DNA from 4 places in the Psychrobium sp. 1_MG-2023 genome. Region 1 is predicted to be linked to each of the others. Evidence: predicted binding sites of a transcription regulator. Region 1 holds the regulator's gene; each other region holds the start of a gene.
What was found. The regulator LexA, encoded in region 1, represses DNA repair genes until DNA is damaged. The targets are predictions, from matches to a motif close to TACTGTATNNNNATACAGTA.
Positions count from the first base shown of each region.

Region 2: a site for LexA is predicted at 1,979-1,998, ahead of recN (DNA repair protein RecN). Genes of this name have one in related genera too.
Region 3: a site for LexA is predicted at 2,805-2,824, ahead of recA (recombinase RecA). Genes of this name have one in related genera too.
Region 4: a site for LexA is predicted at 2,458-2,477, ahead of Q8W26_RS11505 (LexA family transcriptional regulator). Genes of this name have one in related genera too.

Region 1 covers NZ_JAUYVJ010000001.1:51,566-56,030, forward strand. The annotation lists gene Q8W26_RS00185 (MATE family efflux transporter) at 1-344, opposite strand, end outside; gene Q8W26_RS00190 (winged helix DNA-binding protein) at 446-961, shown strand; gene Q8W26_RS17860 (DUF1107 family protein) at 1,265-1,477, shown strand; gene Q8W26_RS00195 (SulA-like leucine-rich domain-containing protein) at 1,534-2,079, opposite strand; gene lexA (transcriptional repressor LexA) at 2,076-2,699, opposite strand; gene plsB (glycerol-3-phosphate 1-O-acyltransferase PlsB) at 2,977-4,465, shown strand, end outside.
Region 2 covers NZ_JAUYVJ010000013.1:62,916-67,380, reverse strand. The annotation lists gene rsfS (ribosome silencing factor) at 1-153, opposite strand, end outside; gene recN (DNA repair protein RecN) at 264-1,928, opposite strand; gene Q8W26_RS08820 (MmcQ/YjbR family DNA-binding protein) at 2,224-2,574, shown strand; gene nadK (NAD(+) kinase) at 2,670-3,566, opposite strand; gene grpE (nucleotide exchange factor GrpE) at 3,784-4,383, shown strand.
Region 3 covers NZ_JAUYVJ010000031.1:24,985-29,449, forward strand. The annotation lists gene mutS (DNA mismatch repair protein MutS) at 82-2,661, opposite strand; gene recA (recombinase RecA) at 2,873-3,907, shown strand; gene alaS (alanine--tRNA ligase) at 4,199-4,465, shown strand, end outside.
Region 4 covers NZ_JAUYVJ010000020.1:53,561-58,025, reverse strand. The annotation lists gene Q8W26_RS11520 (sensor histidine kinase) at 1-84, shown strand, start outside; gene Q8W26_RS11515 (response regulator transcription factor) at 77-724, shown strand; gene Q8W26_RS11510 (Y-family DNA polymerase) at 788-2,047, opposite strand; gene Q8W26_RS11505 (LexA family transcriptional regulator) at 2,031-2,444, opposite strand; gene Q8W26_RS11500 (PEP-CTERM sorting domain-containing protein) at 2,826-3,620, shown strand; gene def (peptide deformylase) at 3,779-4,282, shown strand; gene Q8W26_RS11490 (TIGR01777 family oxidoreductase) at 4,373-4,465, shown strand, end outside.

The sequences.
Region 1 (4,465 bases):
AATAGTAGCGAGCTAGGAAGAGCCAGAAGCACAGCTAGTACAATGCCGCTCTGAAATGCTTGGCGCACACCTTTTTTATTTTCTTCACCATTAAATTGAGCGGTGATAGGGCTTAACGCTAAGAATATCCCAATAATGAAAACAATGATTGGATTAAAAATACTGACCCCAATAGCAATGGCTGCTAACGCATCTGCGCTATAGCGTCCTGCCATGATAGTATCTATGACACCCAGCGACATTTGTGCCACTTGAGCCAAAATAGCAGGAACGGCCAGTTTTAATAATGTCTTTGCTTCAATACGGTGTTTGGCTGTATTGATCTTGTTAATAATCTGTTTCACTAATTCTCTTACTTTGGTTAAAGGCAATATAAAAAATGTTGGGTATGAGATAAACTGCGCAGAGTTGTTCTGTTTTTTGGCTTTATATTTTAGGAAGCATTATGTCGCATAAGACTTCACCTGTCATTGTTTCATCATCACATTTGGTATCTTCGTCTTGCCCACAACTTAGTGAATTTGAGTATGGATTGACAATGATGAATAATGCATTTTTACGTTGGATGCAGCATTGTAGCCAAGCTGCTGGGGTTACTGAGTTAAGCTCGCTTGATATTCAGGTCGTTCACAATGTAGCTCACCGAGATCGTGCTAAAAAGCTCGCTGATATTTGCTTTTCATTAAACCTAGAAGATAGCCATAACGTTGCGTACTCGTTGAGAAAATTAGTCAAGTTAGCGATGATAACGTCAACTAAAAAAGGCAAGGAGACCTTTTATAAACCATCAGAGCAGGGTTGGCAGTTTTGTGAGCGTTATAAAGCGGTTCGGGAGCAGTGTTTGATTGACTCACTTAAAGATTTAAATCTGACGGAACAACAGTTAAGTGAAATGGCTAGTGCATTAAGAGTCCTTTCCGGTTTTTATGATCAATCTTCTCGAAGTGCTGCATCGTTGTAATACCAATACCGTTATTTAAGTGACCCCTTTGGTATCGCGAATAAGCGATAACGTGAATAAACGAATTAGAGTGCAGGTGCTACGTTCCAAACAGAACCTAAGTAATAACATCGATGCCGGGAAGGTATTTATTGGCGTATGTAGTTATTCTAGATAATAAGTAACGAAGCTATCATTTTAGCCCGATAAAGATGTACACGTTATTTATGAAGTTAATATAAGTTTAATACTTTGGTTTTTTGTGAACTTTTTAACTGAATTGTGTTCTTACTATTCCACTAAGGTTGAATTCATAGGGATAAGATGAAAGTTTTTGCAAAACAATCAATCAGACAAATTGTTAAACATATCAAGATATTCTTCCAAGGAACGATAGAGATCGATTCGCTTGGACGTTTCAAATTTTCACAAGGGCAGCTGTGTTTACCACAAAACGCAACCCGAACGCAGAGCTCTTTTGTTCAACAGGTGAACTCATCTATTAAGTCTAAACGGCCTGTTGCCCAGTGGGATTAGCTTGATACTAGTTACACAGTAATCGAACTTTAGGCTTTACTAAATCGTCGCAAAGCTTAGTGAAATGCACCACTTAACTTACTAAGATTAACATGCTGCGCTAATTGATTTTGACTATGACAATTCAATTGGCGTTGTGTTTGTTGCTGATTGATATTAAAAACGAACGCTAAGGCGCTAGTTCGTTTTGCAGCAAGCTGCAGACGTTTTAAGTCCCTAGCATTAACTGAGTCTGGCCAAGCAATAACTGCGCTGCTAGTTCCTGACATCAATGCTTGCTCCATTGCCCATAAAGTATCAACCTGATCTTTTGGGTGAACTAATAAAATCTTATCACTTGCGATTTGGTATTGCTCGCTTAATGCTTTGAGTTGTTGTTTCGGTGCACCAATCAATACAATCCAGCGACGCTGTTCGCTGAGCTTTTTAAGGGTTGGCCCAAGAATCTCTAACTGCTGGTCATCATTAGATTGACTAACGATCTCGTTAATCGTTTGTGATTGCCAACCACCCTGATTTAGCAAGTTATCTAAATGGTTAAAACCTGAACTGATTGCAAAGTTGTTCTCAGTTGTTTGTTGGTTTAAATATAATGATTTCATTGCCAAGCTCCATTTCTTATCACGCCAACTGCCAAACCTTCAATTTCTAATGATTGATATTCCAAATCGACGACGATGGTTGAAAACTCTGGGTTTTCAGGGTGTAGTAAAACTTTATTATCCTGTCGTTCAAAACGTTTAACCGTTACATCGTCTTCTACACGTGCGACCACAACTTGACCTTCGTTAACCGAGGTTGTTTTGTGTACGGCTAGCAAATCGCCATCAATAATCCCAATATCTCTCATGCTCATACCGTTAACACGTAGCAGATAATCTGCTTGTGGATGAAACATACTAGGGTCGACTTTGTAATGTGCTTCAACGTGCTCTTGAGCTAGAATCGGTTCTCCAGCAGCCACTTGGCCTATCAATGGTAAGCCTTGCTCTTCACTGTCATTGGCAGCTTCGGGAGGTAAACGAATGCCGCGTGATGTGCCAGGGATGATTTCAATAGCGCCTTTTTTGGCTAAGGCCTTAAGGTGTTCCTCAGCAGCATTTGCTGATTTAAACCCAAGCTTTTTAGCAATCTCAGCTCGTGTTGGCGGCATGCCTGTAATGGCTATATTGTCTTTGATAAGCTGTAAGATTTCAGCCTGACGGTTAGTTAACTTTTTCATATACTTGCCTTAGCACCAAATTAGAATAAATGAACTGGGTTTTCATACAGTATAGCTGTCAGTATATACAGTAAAAATTACTGTGCAAGTATTAATCAAAAAAACTTTACTTTAATAATTAAATTACGCCACGGTGTTCTAATCTTTAATAGATTGCTCTTATCGAGTATTAGTTAAAATGAACTTGCCACAAATAATAACTGGTAATACCTTTGGGCTTAGTATGAAATTTGATATATTACGCGTGTTTTCTGTTTAGTTATTGGTAAAAGTGTGTATGACAAACTCTCTATCACGTTGGGTGAATATTTTACGTTGGCCAGTTCGCTTCTTAGTTCGTAGCAAGCTCGTACCGAAAGATCCCTGCGCCGAGCTTAATATTGATCGTCACAAGCCCATTGTCTATGTGCTTAAAACGGAGTCATTAACAGACTTGGTGGCATTAGAGAGAATTTGTAAGTCATTAAAGCTACCTTTACCTACTCAGCCACTACAACTTGGTGAACGAAAGATCCCTCGTTATTTTTGTGTGCAGGGTCGGGTGCCTGTTTTTGGCAAAAATAATGATGCCAATAAATTTATTAATCGCTTTAGTGAACTGATAAATTTCCTACGTCAACCAGAACAGCAAGATGTTCAGATTGTACCTGTAGCCTTGTTTTGGGGGCGTAAGCCAGGGCGGGAAGACGATACTGTCAAAGCTGCCGTGATTGCTGATGAACAAGCTTCTTGGCTCAGAAAGATAATGATGGTGTTGTTTCTTGGCCGAGACAACTTTGTTCGCTTTAGTCAACCAATCTCGATGGTCGAGTTAATTGCTTCTCGTAGTAGTGATGAGCGTATTGCTCACAAGCTATCACGTCTTGCACGTTTTCATTTTCACCGGCAGGCCCAAACAATGCTAGGGCCAAAGCTGCTATATAGAAACTCACTTGATCAACGTTTGATGAAGTCGCCAGCGTTACAAGTTGCGATGCAAGAATATGCGCAGCAAAAAAATCTATCAGATGATCAAGTTAAAGCAGAAGTGTCTAAATTAGTTGACGAAATAGCCGCTAACTACTCTGAGCGCTTGCTTCGTATTGGCGATCGTGTTCTGACTTGGTTGTGGAATAAGCTCTATAAAGGCATCAATATCAGTAATGCGGAGCGTGTTCGTCAACTCGCTCAAGACGGAGAAGAAATAATCTTTGTGCCTTGTCATCGTAGTCACATGGATTACCTATTGCTAAGTTATGTTATTTACCGACAGGGTATGGTGCCACCACACATTGCTGCGGGAATTAATTTAAGCTTCTGGCCTGCGGGACCAATCTTCCGCCGCGGCGGTGCTTTTTTTATGCGTCGAACGTTTAAAGGCAATAAATTATACGCTGCAGTGTTTAGGGAGTACTTGCACCAACTTTTTAATAATGGCTATTCGGTAAAGTATTTCACTGAAGGGGGTCGCTCTCGTACAGGTCGTTTACTGTCTCCTAAGACAGGCATGATTGCGATGACGGTACAAGGTGCATTGCGCGGCATCGAACGCCCAATTACTTTGGTACCCGTTTATTTAGGTTATGACCATGTCATGGAAGTGGGTACTTACCATAGTGAATTGAAAGGAAAGTCGAAAGAGAAAGAGTCAGTGGGGCAAGTGGTAAAAACATTGCGTAAACTGAAAAACTTCGGCCGTGGTTATGTGAATTTTGGTCAGCCTATTTCGCTCAATAAACACCTCGATAATGAAGTACCTCAATGGCATGAGTCTATTAATCCAATGG
Region 2 (4,465 bases), on a different contig from region 1:
AATAGAACGGCAATGACGAGAAGAGGTACCTGAGCAGATAATAAGCTTATCGGCCATAGGTGATAGATTAGTAACGTCTAGAGTAACTAAGTTTTTTGCTTTCATGTCTTCTAAGTTATCGACGATAAAATCAAGTAATTGAGTGCCTTGCAAAGTAATACCCTTAATTGGTGCAAAATAAAGTGGGCTATTTTAGCACTCTATGATGCAACCTAACAGCTCTGTCTGCATATTATTATAAATATGTGCTGGTGATCCTAAAATTAGTTGGCGACAAGAAGCTCGTTAGCATTGGCTAATGTCGCATCACTTATCTTATTTCCGCCTAATAAACGGGCAAGCTCAATGACTCGCTCTTCTTGTTTTAGAGGTGACATCGTCGTATGGGTTGATTTTCCGTCGGTCTGTTTGATGACTTGCATTTGTTGGTGGCCACAACCTGCCACTTGCGGTAAATGTGTAACACAAAGGATTTGAGTCGATTCACCTAATTCTCTTAGCATGGCCCCGACCGTTGCCGCCGTTGGTCCACTGATCCCAACATCAACTTCATCGAAAATGAGGGTAGGGGTTGCTACTTTCTGTGCGGTGATAACAGAAATAGCCAGGCTAATTCGGGATAGCTCACCCCCAGACACAACTTTATGTAATGGTTCCAGAGGCTGGCCGGGGTTAGTTGATACTTTGAATTCGACTAAGTCAACACCATACTTACTCAAAGTTTGTGTGGAATTTGGACTAATTGAGATCTCAAACTGGCTATGCTCCATCGCAAGGCGGCGCAATGATTTAGCAATTAATTTATCTAATTTTTTAGCAAATTTCTTTCTGCTTTCACTCAATTTTTCTGCGTCAATGTAGTATTGCTTTTCTATTTCTTTGAGCTGTTGTTCAAGTTCGGTAATACGCAGTTCACATCCACTTAAATTTGCTAACTCCGTGTGCATTGATTGGTGAAGACTAGGTAGTTCACATGCTTCAACGTGATGTTTTCTGGCAAGTTGCATTGCTTTACTTAGACGTTGTTCAACTTCTTGCAAGCGCTGTGGGTCTTGCTCGATGTTTTCATTATAATGGCGAACCTCATTTACACTCTCTTGTACTTGAATCAGTGCCCCTTGAAGCATTTCGGTACATTCACTTAATGAAGAATCTTGAGCTAATAGCTGTTCTAGAGTCGCTACTGCGCTGTGCAGAGACGCCTCAATGTTGTGCTCACTGTCGGCTAGCTGGTCTAATAACTGATGAGATTGATATTGTAGTGTTTCACTGTTTGATAAACGCTGATGTTCTTGTTCGATCTGTTCAAACTCGCCTTCAACGAGTGCAAAAGTATCGAGCTCTTCCACTTGATACTCTAACAGCTGAACTTTGGCAGCATATTGTTGCTGGTTAGCAATGAGTTGGTTAAGTTCTTGGCGAATTGCTTGGACATTTTTAAAGGTTAATTCGACTCTGCTAAGTAATGACTTATGGCCTGCATATTGGTCTAACAATGTCAATTGAAGTGAGCTATCTAATAAACCTTGGTGTGCATGCTGGCCGTGAATGTTCAATAAATACTTCCCTAGCTCTTTTAATTGACTGACGGGAACAGCACGGCCATTGATATAACCTTTAGAGCGACCTTCCGAAGAGATCGTTCGCCTGACAATACATTCGTTGGCGTTATCTAATTCGGAATGTGATAAGAACTTTAGGGCAGCGCTGTTAGTTTCAATGTTAAATGTTGCACAAATGTCGGCACGTTGCCCTGTTGGACGTACCATCGAGGCTTCGGCCCTAGCACCTAAACACAATGATAAGCCGTCAATAGCGATAGACTTACCCGCACCAGTCTCACCGGTGATAGTCGTCATACCACTATTTAATTCGATGTCTAAATGCTCGACAATAGCAAAATCATTAATAGAAAGTTGAGTTAACATAAACTGCTCCAAATTGTGCACGGGTAAACTTATACAGTGCTTTATACAGTGTCTGTTTATTTATACAGTGTTTTGTGTTTATTGCAAGTTAGCGTAGCATTTTTATTCACAAATAATAAAACTTAGAATATTTATTAGCATTTGCTTTATTAGCTAAATGCATGATCTGTTAGCTTTATTTAGAATTGATAAAACTAGGTGCGTAAAAAAGTAAAAAAAATTCCTTTAAAAAAATTCTTTTTGACTATAATCAGCTCGAACACAGGTATTTTTAACGGATTAAAAAGAGGCTAATATGGAAATATATATCAATTATATTATGGCTAAACACTTCTGCTTATTGGATTATCCATTTGGGCGGGAACTTAAGGTTTTTAAAGTAAAGGGTAAAATTTTTGCCATTGTTGCAGAAGGTAATGAGAATCAACGACCCAATATTTGTTTAAAGTGTACGCCTGAGTCAGCCATAGAGCTAAGAAAACAATACCAAGCTATTGTTGCGAATAGTCAATATAATGAAAAACACTGGAATACTGTTTTTATGGATGATTCGATAAGCGATCAGCAAATAAAAACAATGATTGATACATCGTATGATCTTGTTGTCGCAGGCTTACCAAAAAAAGTGAAACGCTTGATGAAGTAATCTTGGTTACTGGCCGACACTTTTAAAGTCTCGGCCTAAATATTGCTGAAGTGAAGATGGATGATTTTATTTTTGGAAACGTGGGAACTTTAGGTTCATATTTTCTTCGTCACACGTTGCTCACTCCAACTAAGCTTACTTCTTAGCACTTCATAATAGCTATAACCGATTGGGTGAATTAAGCGTAACTGGCTGTCACTTTTTTGGATCATGATTTGATCGCCAGGGAGCACTTCTAAACTGACTTGCCCGTCACAGCTAACTTGAATAGTCTGATCTAAGTAATGAGGGATTTTAAGCTCGATTTGACTATTACCGTCGATAACTATTGGGCGTGAACTTAAGGTATGAGGGAACATTGGAACGAGAGAAATTGCATCCATATTGGGCGTTAAGATGGGACCGCCACCTGACAGCGAGTAAGCTGTGGAGCCTGTTGGAGTCGATGTAATTAAACCGTCTGAACGTTGGTGATAAACAAACAATCCATCAATAAACAATTCAAATTCAATCATGTTTGCTACTTTAGCTGCATGGAGAACCACTTCATTCATGGCAGTGTTACAACTTTTTAATACGCCGTGCCTAAAAATTTGTGCTTCAAGCAAGAAGCGCTTTTCAGTAATAAATTTACCATCGAGTATAGCGAGTAATGGCTCTTGGATATTATCGGGATCAATATCAGTTAAAAAACCTAAGTTACCGCGATTTACACCGACTACGGCGATATCATATCGCGCAAGTACCCTAGCAGCGCCAAGCATATTGCCATCACCACCAATAACAATGGCTAGATCACAGCGCTCACCAATTTCGATAAGCGGGGCTTTAGTGACATTTAATGTTTCAGCAATCGCAATGGCTGAACGTTCATCAACAATGACGTCATAGCCATTCTCACACAATAACTGATGTAATTGTTCTATAGTCTGGCTTGTTTCGCTATGATTGGTTTTACCAATTAAACCGATGCAATTAAATAAACGTTTCATTTGATACTATTCACTAAAGTTGGTTGTTTTGAGTATACGGCTAGACGATTAATATAAGCAATCAAAACAACAAGCTATTTCTTATCTTCCGGTACTTGAATATAACCATTGGATCAATAGAAAGTAAGAAAATTATGCTTAAGGTCTTGAATCATACAATTTCGACCCCATAATAGCATTCATTAGTACGAAAATTTATATCTATAGTGGAAGAGAAATGAGTAAAGAAGACTTAAACGCTAAAAATGTTGAACAAGAGATTGTTGAAGATGTTGAAACAGTAGAAGAAGTAGCTGTTGAAGTTGAAGTAGATGATTCTGCTGCACGCATTGCTGAGCTAGAAAAGGCATTAGCCGAAAGTGAAGCAACAGTTGCTGCTCAAAAAGACGGTGTACTTCGTGGTAAAGCAGAAGTTGAAAACATGCGCCGTCGTGTAAGCCAAGATGTAGAAAAAGCGCACAAGTTTGCCTTAAACAAATTTGCAAACGAGTTATTGCCTGTTGTTGATAATCTTGAGCGTGCATTAAGTGCAACGGATAAAGACAACGAGCAAATGACTGCGATTGTTGAAGGCATCGAAATGACACTGACTAGTTTTGTTGGTGCGTTAGAGAAATCTGGTGTTACACAAGTTAACCCTGTCGGTGAACAATTCAACCCTGAACTTCATCAAGCGATGACAATGGTTGAAGTGCCTGGCGCTGAGCCAAATGCTGTGATTGATGTCATGCAAAAAGGCTACGAATTAAACGGACGCTTGTTAAGACCTGCGATGGTTGTGGTTGCTAAAGCTGCAAGCGTCGATACGAATGCTTAAGAATGAAATAGTCTAACAATATGCTTGCTTTATCATATTGATGCTATATCGTCACAGGGCCATCGAGATAACTCGATGGCCT
Region 3 (4,465 bases), on a different contig from region 1:
TTGGCGTAAATTGATTTAATCGGCTAGTCTAAGCCATTGAGGAAAAGAGTTGTTATCATTGATAGCAACTCTTTTTTTTGCTTATTTGAGTTGGTTTTTTAATTGATACACCAACTCAAGCGCTTGTTTCGGAGATAAGTCGTCAGGGTCTAGTTCGACTAGTTGGTCGACTACTGCCTGATTAGGATTATCCTCAATAATAGTAGGTATTGTAATTGGCTTGTCACTCGACTGTGATTGGCTATTTAACTCAAGCTCGGTTAGTTTAGCTTTGGCTATTTGAGTAACGACCTTTGGGATCCCAGCTAACTTCGCAACCTGAATACCGTAGCTTTTATTCGCTGCACCTTCCTCAACATGATGTAAAAAGGCAATATCGTCGCCATGTTCAATAGCATCTAAATGAACATTAACGAGTTGCGGCAATTGTTCAGATAACTGGGTTAACTCAAAGTAATGGGTCGCAAAAAGTGTTAGAGAGTTCGCTTTGGTTGCTAAGTAATGAGCAGATGCCCAAGCGAGTGATAAACCGTCAAAGGTGCTGGTCCCTCGGCCTATCTCATCCATTAATACTAAACTATGTTCAGTAGCATTATGAAGGATGTTAGCTGTTTCAGTCATCTCAACCATAAAGGTTGAACGGCCACTAGCCAAGTCATCCGATGCGCCGATACGGGTAAAGATGCGATCAATTTTACCAAGGTGAGCTGTGCTTGCGGGCACGTAACAACCAATGTGTGCCATCAGGCAAATTAATGCTGTTTGACGCATATATGTAGATTTACCGCCCATATTAGGGCCTGTGATCACAAGCATCTGACGCTGGTCTGTTAATTTAACTGGGTTAGCGATAAATGGAGCACTCATTACTTGTTCAACTACGGGGTGCCTTGCTTCATTCAACTCAATACCAATACCTTGATGAAATGTCGGGCAGTGGTAATTTAAGTCTTCAGCTCTCGCTGAAAAGTTTGTTAAAACATCTAGTTGTGAAAGTGCTGTCGAAGTCTTTTGTAGTTGCGCCAGCAACGGCATTAATTGATCAAATAACTGCTCGTAAAGTTGCTTTTCTAATGCTAATGCTTTGCCTTGACTACTGAGTACTTTATCTTCATGTTCCTTTAATTCAGGAATAATAAAGCGCTCGTTATTTTTCAATGTCTGGCGACGAATATATGCCTCAGGCGCATTCATTGCTTGTGACTTGCTGATTTCGATAAAATAGCCATGGACTTTGTTATAGCCAACTTTAAGTGAAGACAGTCCTGTGGCTTCTCTCTCACGAATCTCTAATTGCTCTAAAAAGTCTGTGGCCCCTTTGCTTAATGAGCGCCATTGATCAAGCTCTTCGTGGTAGCCAGGGGCAATTACGCCACCGTCTCTAATTAATGTTGGAGGGTTTTCCACAACTGCTGCTTGTAAAAGTGCGACCAACTCTGGATATAAGCTAATTTCTTTAGCCAGTTGTTTTATTCGTAAATTGTCTTTATTTTCAATCAAAAGTTCTTGTAGTGTTGGGAGCTGCATTAATGCGTGGCGTAACTTTGCAAAGTCACGTGGCCTCGCTGAGCGTAATGCCATTCGGCCTAATACACGTTCAATATCGCCAACATTGCGTAGTGTTTGATGAATGGGTTCGATATTTTGTTGCTCAATAAATGAACCCACAGCACTAAGTCGCTGACTAATCAGGTGGTGATCGCGTGATGGTTGATGAATCCAACGTTGTAGTAAGCGCGAACCCATTGCTGTTGCGGTTTTATCGAGTATAGAGACCAAGGTGTTATCAACACCTCCCCCGATATTGCGCGTGAGCTCGAGGTTGCGACGTGTGGCTGCATCTAAGATTATACAATTAGTGTGATCGGTTAACTTGATTTGACTAATCTGTGGTAATGCAACGCGCTGTGTGTCATTGACATATTGCATTAAACAACCGGCGGCAGTCAGTGCGACTTTTGCTGACTCAACGCCAAAGCCCGAAAGGGTGTCCGTTTTAAATTGACGGTTTAATAAATCAATTGCCGTGCTTAAATCGAATTCCCAAGGAGGGCAGGCACGTAAACCTTTACGTTGTTCAATTAAGGCTAAATTATCCCACTGCTCAGGATATAGAATTTCAGTCGGGTTGGTTCGATGGAGTTCTGACTCAAATTGCTCAGTAGTTTCTAATTCACTGATATTAAATTCACCACTGGCTACATCAAGGGTGGCAAAGCCGAAAATACCTTTTTGCTCAAAGACACTGGCAACGATATTGTCTTGATGATCATTTAATAATGCTTCATCTGTAATGGTGCCTGGAGTGACTATGCGTACTACCTGACGCTCGACCGGCCCTTTACTTGTTGCGGGGTCACCAATTTGCTCACATAATGCGACTGACTCGCCTAGGTTGACTAATTTGGCTAAATAATTATCAGCAGCATGATAAGGAATGCCAGCCATTGGGATTGGTGCGCCACCACTTTTACCACGGGCTGTTAAAGAAATGTCGAGTAATTGTGAGGCACGCTTAGCATCATCAAAAAACAATTCATAAAAGTCTCCCATACGATAAAAAACTAAAATGTCGGGATGTTGACTTTTTATCGTTAGATACTGTTGCATCATTGGCGTGTGATTAGCAAAAGTGTCATTGTTTGATGTAGCGGCAGTCATAAAATAAACTCAAATAATTTACTGGTTAAAACACTGTGCAAGGATACGTGATTAATAAAAAGATCAAAAGAAAAACTCATCTAAAATCCCACTGGAAAAGGCTTTTAGCAAAAACAAATAAAAAAAATTAAAATTACACTTGATACTGTATGATTGTACAGTATACTAATCGACATCAACTTTATACTAGATTAATGCAATGGAGCCGTTAATGGACAGCAACAAAACTAAAGCTTTAGACGCCGCATTAGGCCAGATCGAAAAACAATTTGGTAAAGGCTCTATTATGCGTCTAGGCGATGCACGCGCCTTAGATATCGAGTCAGTATCAACGGGTTCGTTAGGTTTAGATATTGCCTTAGGCATAGGTGGTTTGCCTATGGGACGTATTGTTGAAATCTACGGCCCAGAATCATCAGGTAAAACAACATTAACATTGCAAGTTATCGCAGAAGCACAAAAGAAAGGCAAAGTGTGTGCCTTTGTTGATGCTGAGCATGCATTAGACCCTATTTATGCAACTAAGCTAGGTGTTGATATCGATCAACTATTAGTTTCTCAACCTGATACTGGTGAGCAGGCATTAGAAATTGTTGATATGTTAACGCGCTCTGGTGCTGTTGATGTGATTATCGTCGATTCAGTTGCCGCATTAACACCAAAAGCTGAGATTGAAGGCGATATGGGTGACTCTCATATGGGCTTGCAAGCACGTTTGATGTCTCAGGCTTTACGTAAATTGACAGCAAACATCAAACGCTCTAACACATTATGTATTTTCATTAACCAAATACGTATGAAGATTGGTGTGATGTTTGGTAATCCTGAAACAACGACAGGTGGTAATGCGCTTAAGTTTTACGCTTCGGTGCGTTTAGATATCCGTCGTATTGGTGCGGTTAAAAATGGCGATGAGATCGTTGGTAATGAAACGCGTGTTAAAGTAGTTAAAAATAAAGTATCGCCACCATTTAAGCAAGCTGAGTTCCAAATCCTATACGGTGAAGGCACCTCTAAATATGGTGAGTTAATCGATTGGGGTGTGAAAGAGAAGCTTGTTGAAAAAGCCGGTGCTTGGTATAGCTATAAAGGCAGTAAAATTGGCCAAGGTAAAGCGAACAGCATTAACTTCTTAAAAGATAACCCTGAAGTAACAGGCGAAATCGAAACAAAATTACGTGACGCCTTGTTAATTAAGCCAACGGATGAGCCTGATGAAGAGCCGCTTGCTCAACCAGAAGAGTAAGTAATCATCCTATTAAGATAGCAACCATAAGGTTGCTATTTTTTTGCATAATAGAATAACTTGAAAATTAACGATGACGCAGTCTGTTTGAAACTAATAACCATTGCATTAAAATTTATCCCAATCCTTTTTATAATCAAATTACTCTTATAAAACTCCCTCTTTATACCTATTTTTTAACTTGATATTGATTAAAACTAGCTTTTTAAGCGATAAGCTGGCTCAATGCCTGTTTGTAGACGTATAATACGCCATATTTTTTAGATTAAGTTACCAAGTAGGAACCTTATGATGCACATGTCGACTGCTGAAATTAGAGATGCATTTTTAGCTTATTATCAACAGCAACAACACCAGGTTGTGGCTAGTAGCTCATTAATCCCGGGCAATGATGCCACATTATTATTTACTAACGCTGGCATGGTGCCATTTAAAGATGTCTTTATTGGCACTGATAAGCGTGCTTACAACCGAGCTACTTCATCGCAGCGCTGTGTTCGTGCTGGTGGTAAGCACAATGATTTAGAAAACGTTGGCTATACAGCACGTCACCATACA
Region 4 (4,465 bases), on a different contig from region 1:
GGCCAGTTTAAACTAGAGTCTTTGCCAAACAATGGCGTTAATGTTGTCGTAAAATTACCGTACTGGGAAGATAATAATGAATAACGATAAAATAAAAGTATTATTGATTGATGATCACACGGTTGTTCGGGCTGGTTTTAGAATGTTGCTGGCCTCGCAGCCCTTTATTGGTGATATTGTTGATATTGAGCGCGGTGAACTTGCCACTCAAGAATATCAGCGCTTTGAACCCGATGTGGTAGTGATGGATTTATCAATGCCAGGTATTGGCGGTCTCGAAGCGATACGTCGATTGTGCAAATACGACCCCGACGTTTTAGTATTGGTTTATAGCATTCATGATGAGTCTATTTATGTGGAACGTGCGCTCGAGGCGGGAGCAAGAGGGTATGTTAGTAAAAATAGTGCCGCTGAGGTTTTAGCAACTGCGGTAGCTGAAATTGCCAGTGGTAAGCGTTATATTGAGCAAGGTTTATTACCTGAACAAGAAGGGATGGCTGGCGCAGATGAGCAGCAGTCAACACACAACCTTAGCTCACTTTCTCCCCGCGAGTTTGATGTGTTTTGTCTTCTCTCTAAAGGCTTAACTGCCCATGACATTGCAAGTGAGCTGAGCCTGAGTTATAAAACCATTTGTAATTACAATACGCAAGTGAAGAGTAAGCTTAAAGCGAGTACCGCAGCTGATTTAGCGAATATAGCAACGGCACATAATATTCGCTAACTGGATTTTTTGCTGCTAAACCAGTGAAAAGTGATCTAGTGCATTAATAACAACGTCATGATATCAATGACACTTTATCTGTGGTAAGTCAGTCCAGCGCGAGGTGTAGCTCGGTGACAAATATTGACGCTTCATTGTCCACGGTTGTTGGAAGCCTTGGGCAACATGCTTTACCGTATCCCGACCAAAGCGCTGATTAATCGTATCTATACACTGCATTAGCGCAGGGTTATCCTTACTTGGTTGAAATAAATCCCCTTGGTTATATTGCTCGTCGATAAGTTCAAGGCAGCCAACCCCTACCTTATAAAAAGGCACACCAGGGCAGAACAGCTTAGGCAGTGCATGTTTGACCACCTGTAATAACACACTGGTATCATTTGTGGGTACGGTCATTTGGTGTAGCACCTTTTGATGGACTGGATGTTTGTCATAAGGGGAACTTGCGGCAAAGAGCATCACTCGGCTTGCTAAGCTGTGTTGTTGGCGTAACTTTCTGGCGACAGTTGCGGCATGTTGGCTTAAGGCTTCGCCTAAATGATGAATATCGGAAATACGTTGACCAAAGCTTCGAGTCGAATATATTTGTTGCTTAGGCTGGCGTATTTTATCCCAATGAATACAAGGCTCACCATTTAACTCTCTTATGGTTCGCTCTACCTCAATATTAAAACTATGCTGCGCGAGTTTAATCGGCATATTGGCTAAATCTAATGCACTATTAATCCGCTGATGACGCAAACGCTTACTGAGTTTTCTTCCGATCCCCCAAACATCTTCTATCGCGACTTGCTTGAGTACATCCTGCACTTGTCGATGACTTTCTAAAGCGCAAACACCGCGAAACTGAGGCAGCGTCTTCGCTGCATGGTTCGCGAGTTTGGCAAGTGTTGGAGTTGAAGCAATTCCCACAGAGACGGGCAGGCGAGTTTCACGATAGATGGCGCGACGTATTTTCCGGCCATGGTGGGTGAAATCACCAATTGCGTTTTGATAGCCTTTAAATTGTAAAAAACTTTCATCGATACTGTAAATGTGTTGTTCGCAAGCATAACGAGCTAGTATCTGCATCATTTTACTGGATAAGTCAGCATAGAGCTCGTAATTTGAACTTCTCACGATGACATTATGGCGTTGACATAAGTGCTTAACTTTAAAATAAGCAGCGAATTTAGGGATCCCTAAGGCTTTTGCTCGTTTATTTAATGCGCAGATACAACCATCATTATTGGTTAATACGACAATAGGCTTGTCACGAATACTCGGGTCAAAAACAGCTTCACAGCTGGCATAAAATGAGTTCGCATCAACGAGTGCATACATGGCTAAATTGACTCGTACGATGACAACGAATAGAACGTGAAACCACTCCTTCGATCAAAAAACTATCGAGTCGCTCAATGGCAATAGGTGGGTATTGCTCTGAAGCTGAGAGTAATAAGCGACGGTGTTGATCAAATAACTTACAACTGAAATTACCATTGTATGTTGTCACTACTACATCCATATGCCGTGGTGTCAGCGCGCGATCAACAATGAGGATATCACCATCATAAATGCCGACCTGGTTCATCGAGTCACCATTAGCAAGACCTAAAAATGTTGCCTGAGGGTGCTCAATAAGCAATTGATCTAAACTTAAACTTAGTTGAGTGTATTCTGCCGCGGGAGACTCAAATCCTGTGATGCCCGCCTCTATCAATATCGGTGTAATAACCATACTAAACATCTTTTACTGTATTTATATACAGTTGATTATAGGCTGGTAGCTTAAAAAGACAAGTTTAATCTTGCCGTCGTAGAAGGGGGAGTCATCTGGTTTGAATTGTTGTCAGGTTATTTTACAAAATGAATTAGAGAGATAATTATATAGCATCCCAATAACTCTAAATGATTGATATTTATTGTTATTGATTTTATGGCTTGCTTTGTGCTTATACAGTGTAGGGGTTTGTTATTGTGGTAGGCAAATCACTGTCACAACAAGATAGAATAGAAACTTTTTACCAATGCTAATGAGTGGCTCTAGTTTCTATTTGTAACTAGGCCAAGGTTTAGGTTGCACTAGGCTTGCATATAGATCAAACGTAAGGATTGTGTTATGAAAACTAATTTGATTAAAAAGTTAAGCATCGCAAGCGGTATGCTTGCCGCTTCAATGTTCTCTGTTAATACACTAGCAGGGGAAATGATTACACTGGATTTTGACTCAGGTTTTTTGAAAAGTGATGTAGTTGTAGGGCCTGATACATTTTTAGGCGTAGACAGTAACCCTATTTTTGGCAATACAACAGCAGGCAATACCATTGCTGGGCACGATACGTATACTTTCTTTGATTGGGATCGAAGTTTAACCCCAACACCTAGTGCATTTAGCTCACTGAAAGTCGAAAATTTTTCTGGCTTAATGCTTGATACCGATATCATCAATACACCAGTGACTTTACAGTTATTTACGCAAGTGAATAACGTTATTCCGCGCGCACTAGAATGGGATGTGGGCATTATTAACCAACTCAAGATTAACACTGTGATTGCAGATACTGCATTTAACAATATTCACTTTAAAGAGACGATCAATTCATCTCCTTGTGCAGATGGCAGTCCAAGTGGTTTAGTGTGTGATGATATTTATACGGTCAATGATATTTCTGCTGTGATCCCTGTTTATGTCAATGGTACTCACGCTAAAATTCGCATTTGGGTAGATCCTGTAGACCCTGTGGTATGTAATGATAATGGAGCAACACTCGACTGTTTCACTCCTGAGGAAGTGCCAGGAACAACACAAATAGCAGTAAAAGCAGAGTTAATTGCGATTCCAGAGCCTGGTGTGTTAGCACTGATTGGTTTAGGTCTTGTTGGCTTAGGCTTTGGCCGACGTAAACGCAGCTAAGCTGACATCTATCTAAGCCCCGATAAAAATTGCGCATTATTTAATGCGCAATTTTTTATTATCTAATCAAAGATTAATAATCATCAACTAATTAATAATTCTCTCGATAAATCAATAGTTACTGTTACAATTAGCTTTTTATGATGTTGAGAAAGAAAATGGCCGTTTTAGAAATATTAACAGCACCCAATGAAAAACTAAAAGTGAAAGCAAAGCGTGTGACCGATGTCAGCATCGTACAATCGTTGATTGATGACATGCTAGAGACGATGTACAGCACTGATGATGGTATTGGCTTAGCGGCCACACAGGTGGGCAGTGATCAGGCGGTGATTATTATTGATATTTCTGACAACCGTGATGACCCTTTGATCCTAATTAATCCTAAAGTTGTCGCGGGAGAAAATAGAGCGAAAGGGCAAGAAGGTTGTCTATCAGTACCGGGTTATTATGCTAATGTTGAACGTTTTACCAAGGTGACGGTGACTGGGCTTGATCGTGAAGGCCAAGAACAAGTTATCGAAAGTGATGACTTTTTAGCGATTGTATTACAGCATGAGATTGATCATTTAGCAGGTCAGCTGTTTATCGACTACCTCTCACCATTAAAGAAAGGCATGGCAATGCGCAAGGTGAAGAAAACATTACAAGCAGCCAATTAACAATGATAGCGCCTTGCCTCAACATGTTACTCTATACTCAATAAGTAACAGCCAATAGCAAATCACCGATAAATAATAGTCGAGGTTAGTATGAATCTTTTGATAACTGGTGGAACGGGGTTTATTGGTAGTGCGTTAATTAGTTCACTGATGAAAGATAATCACCGTGTTGTTGTGCTAACA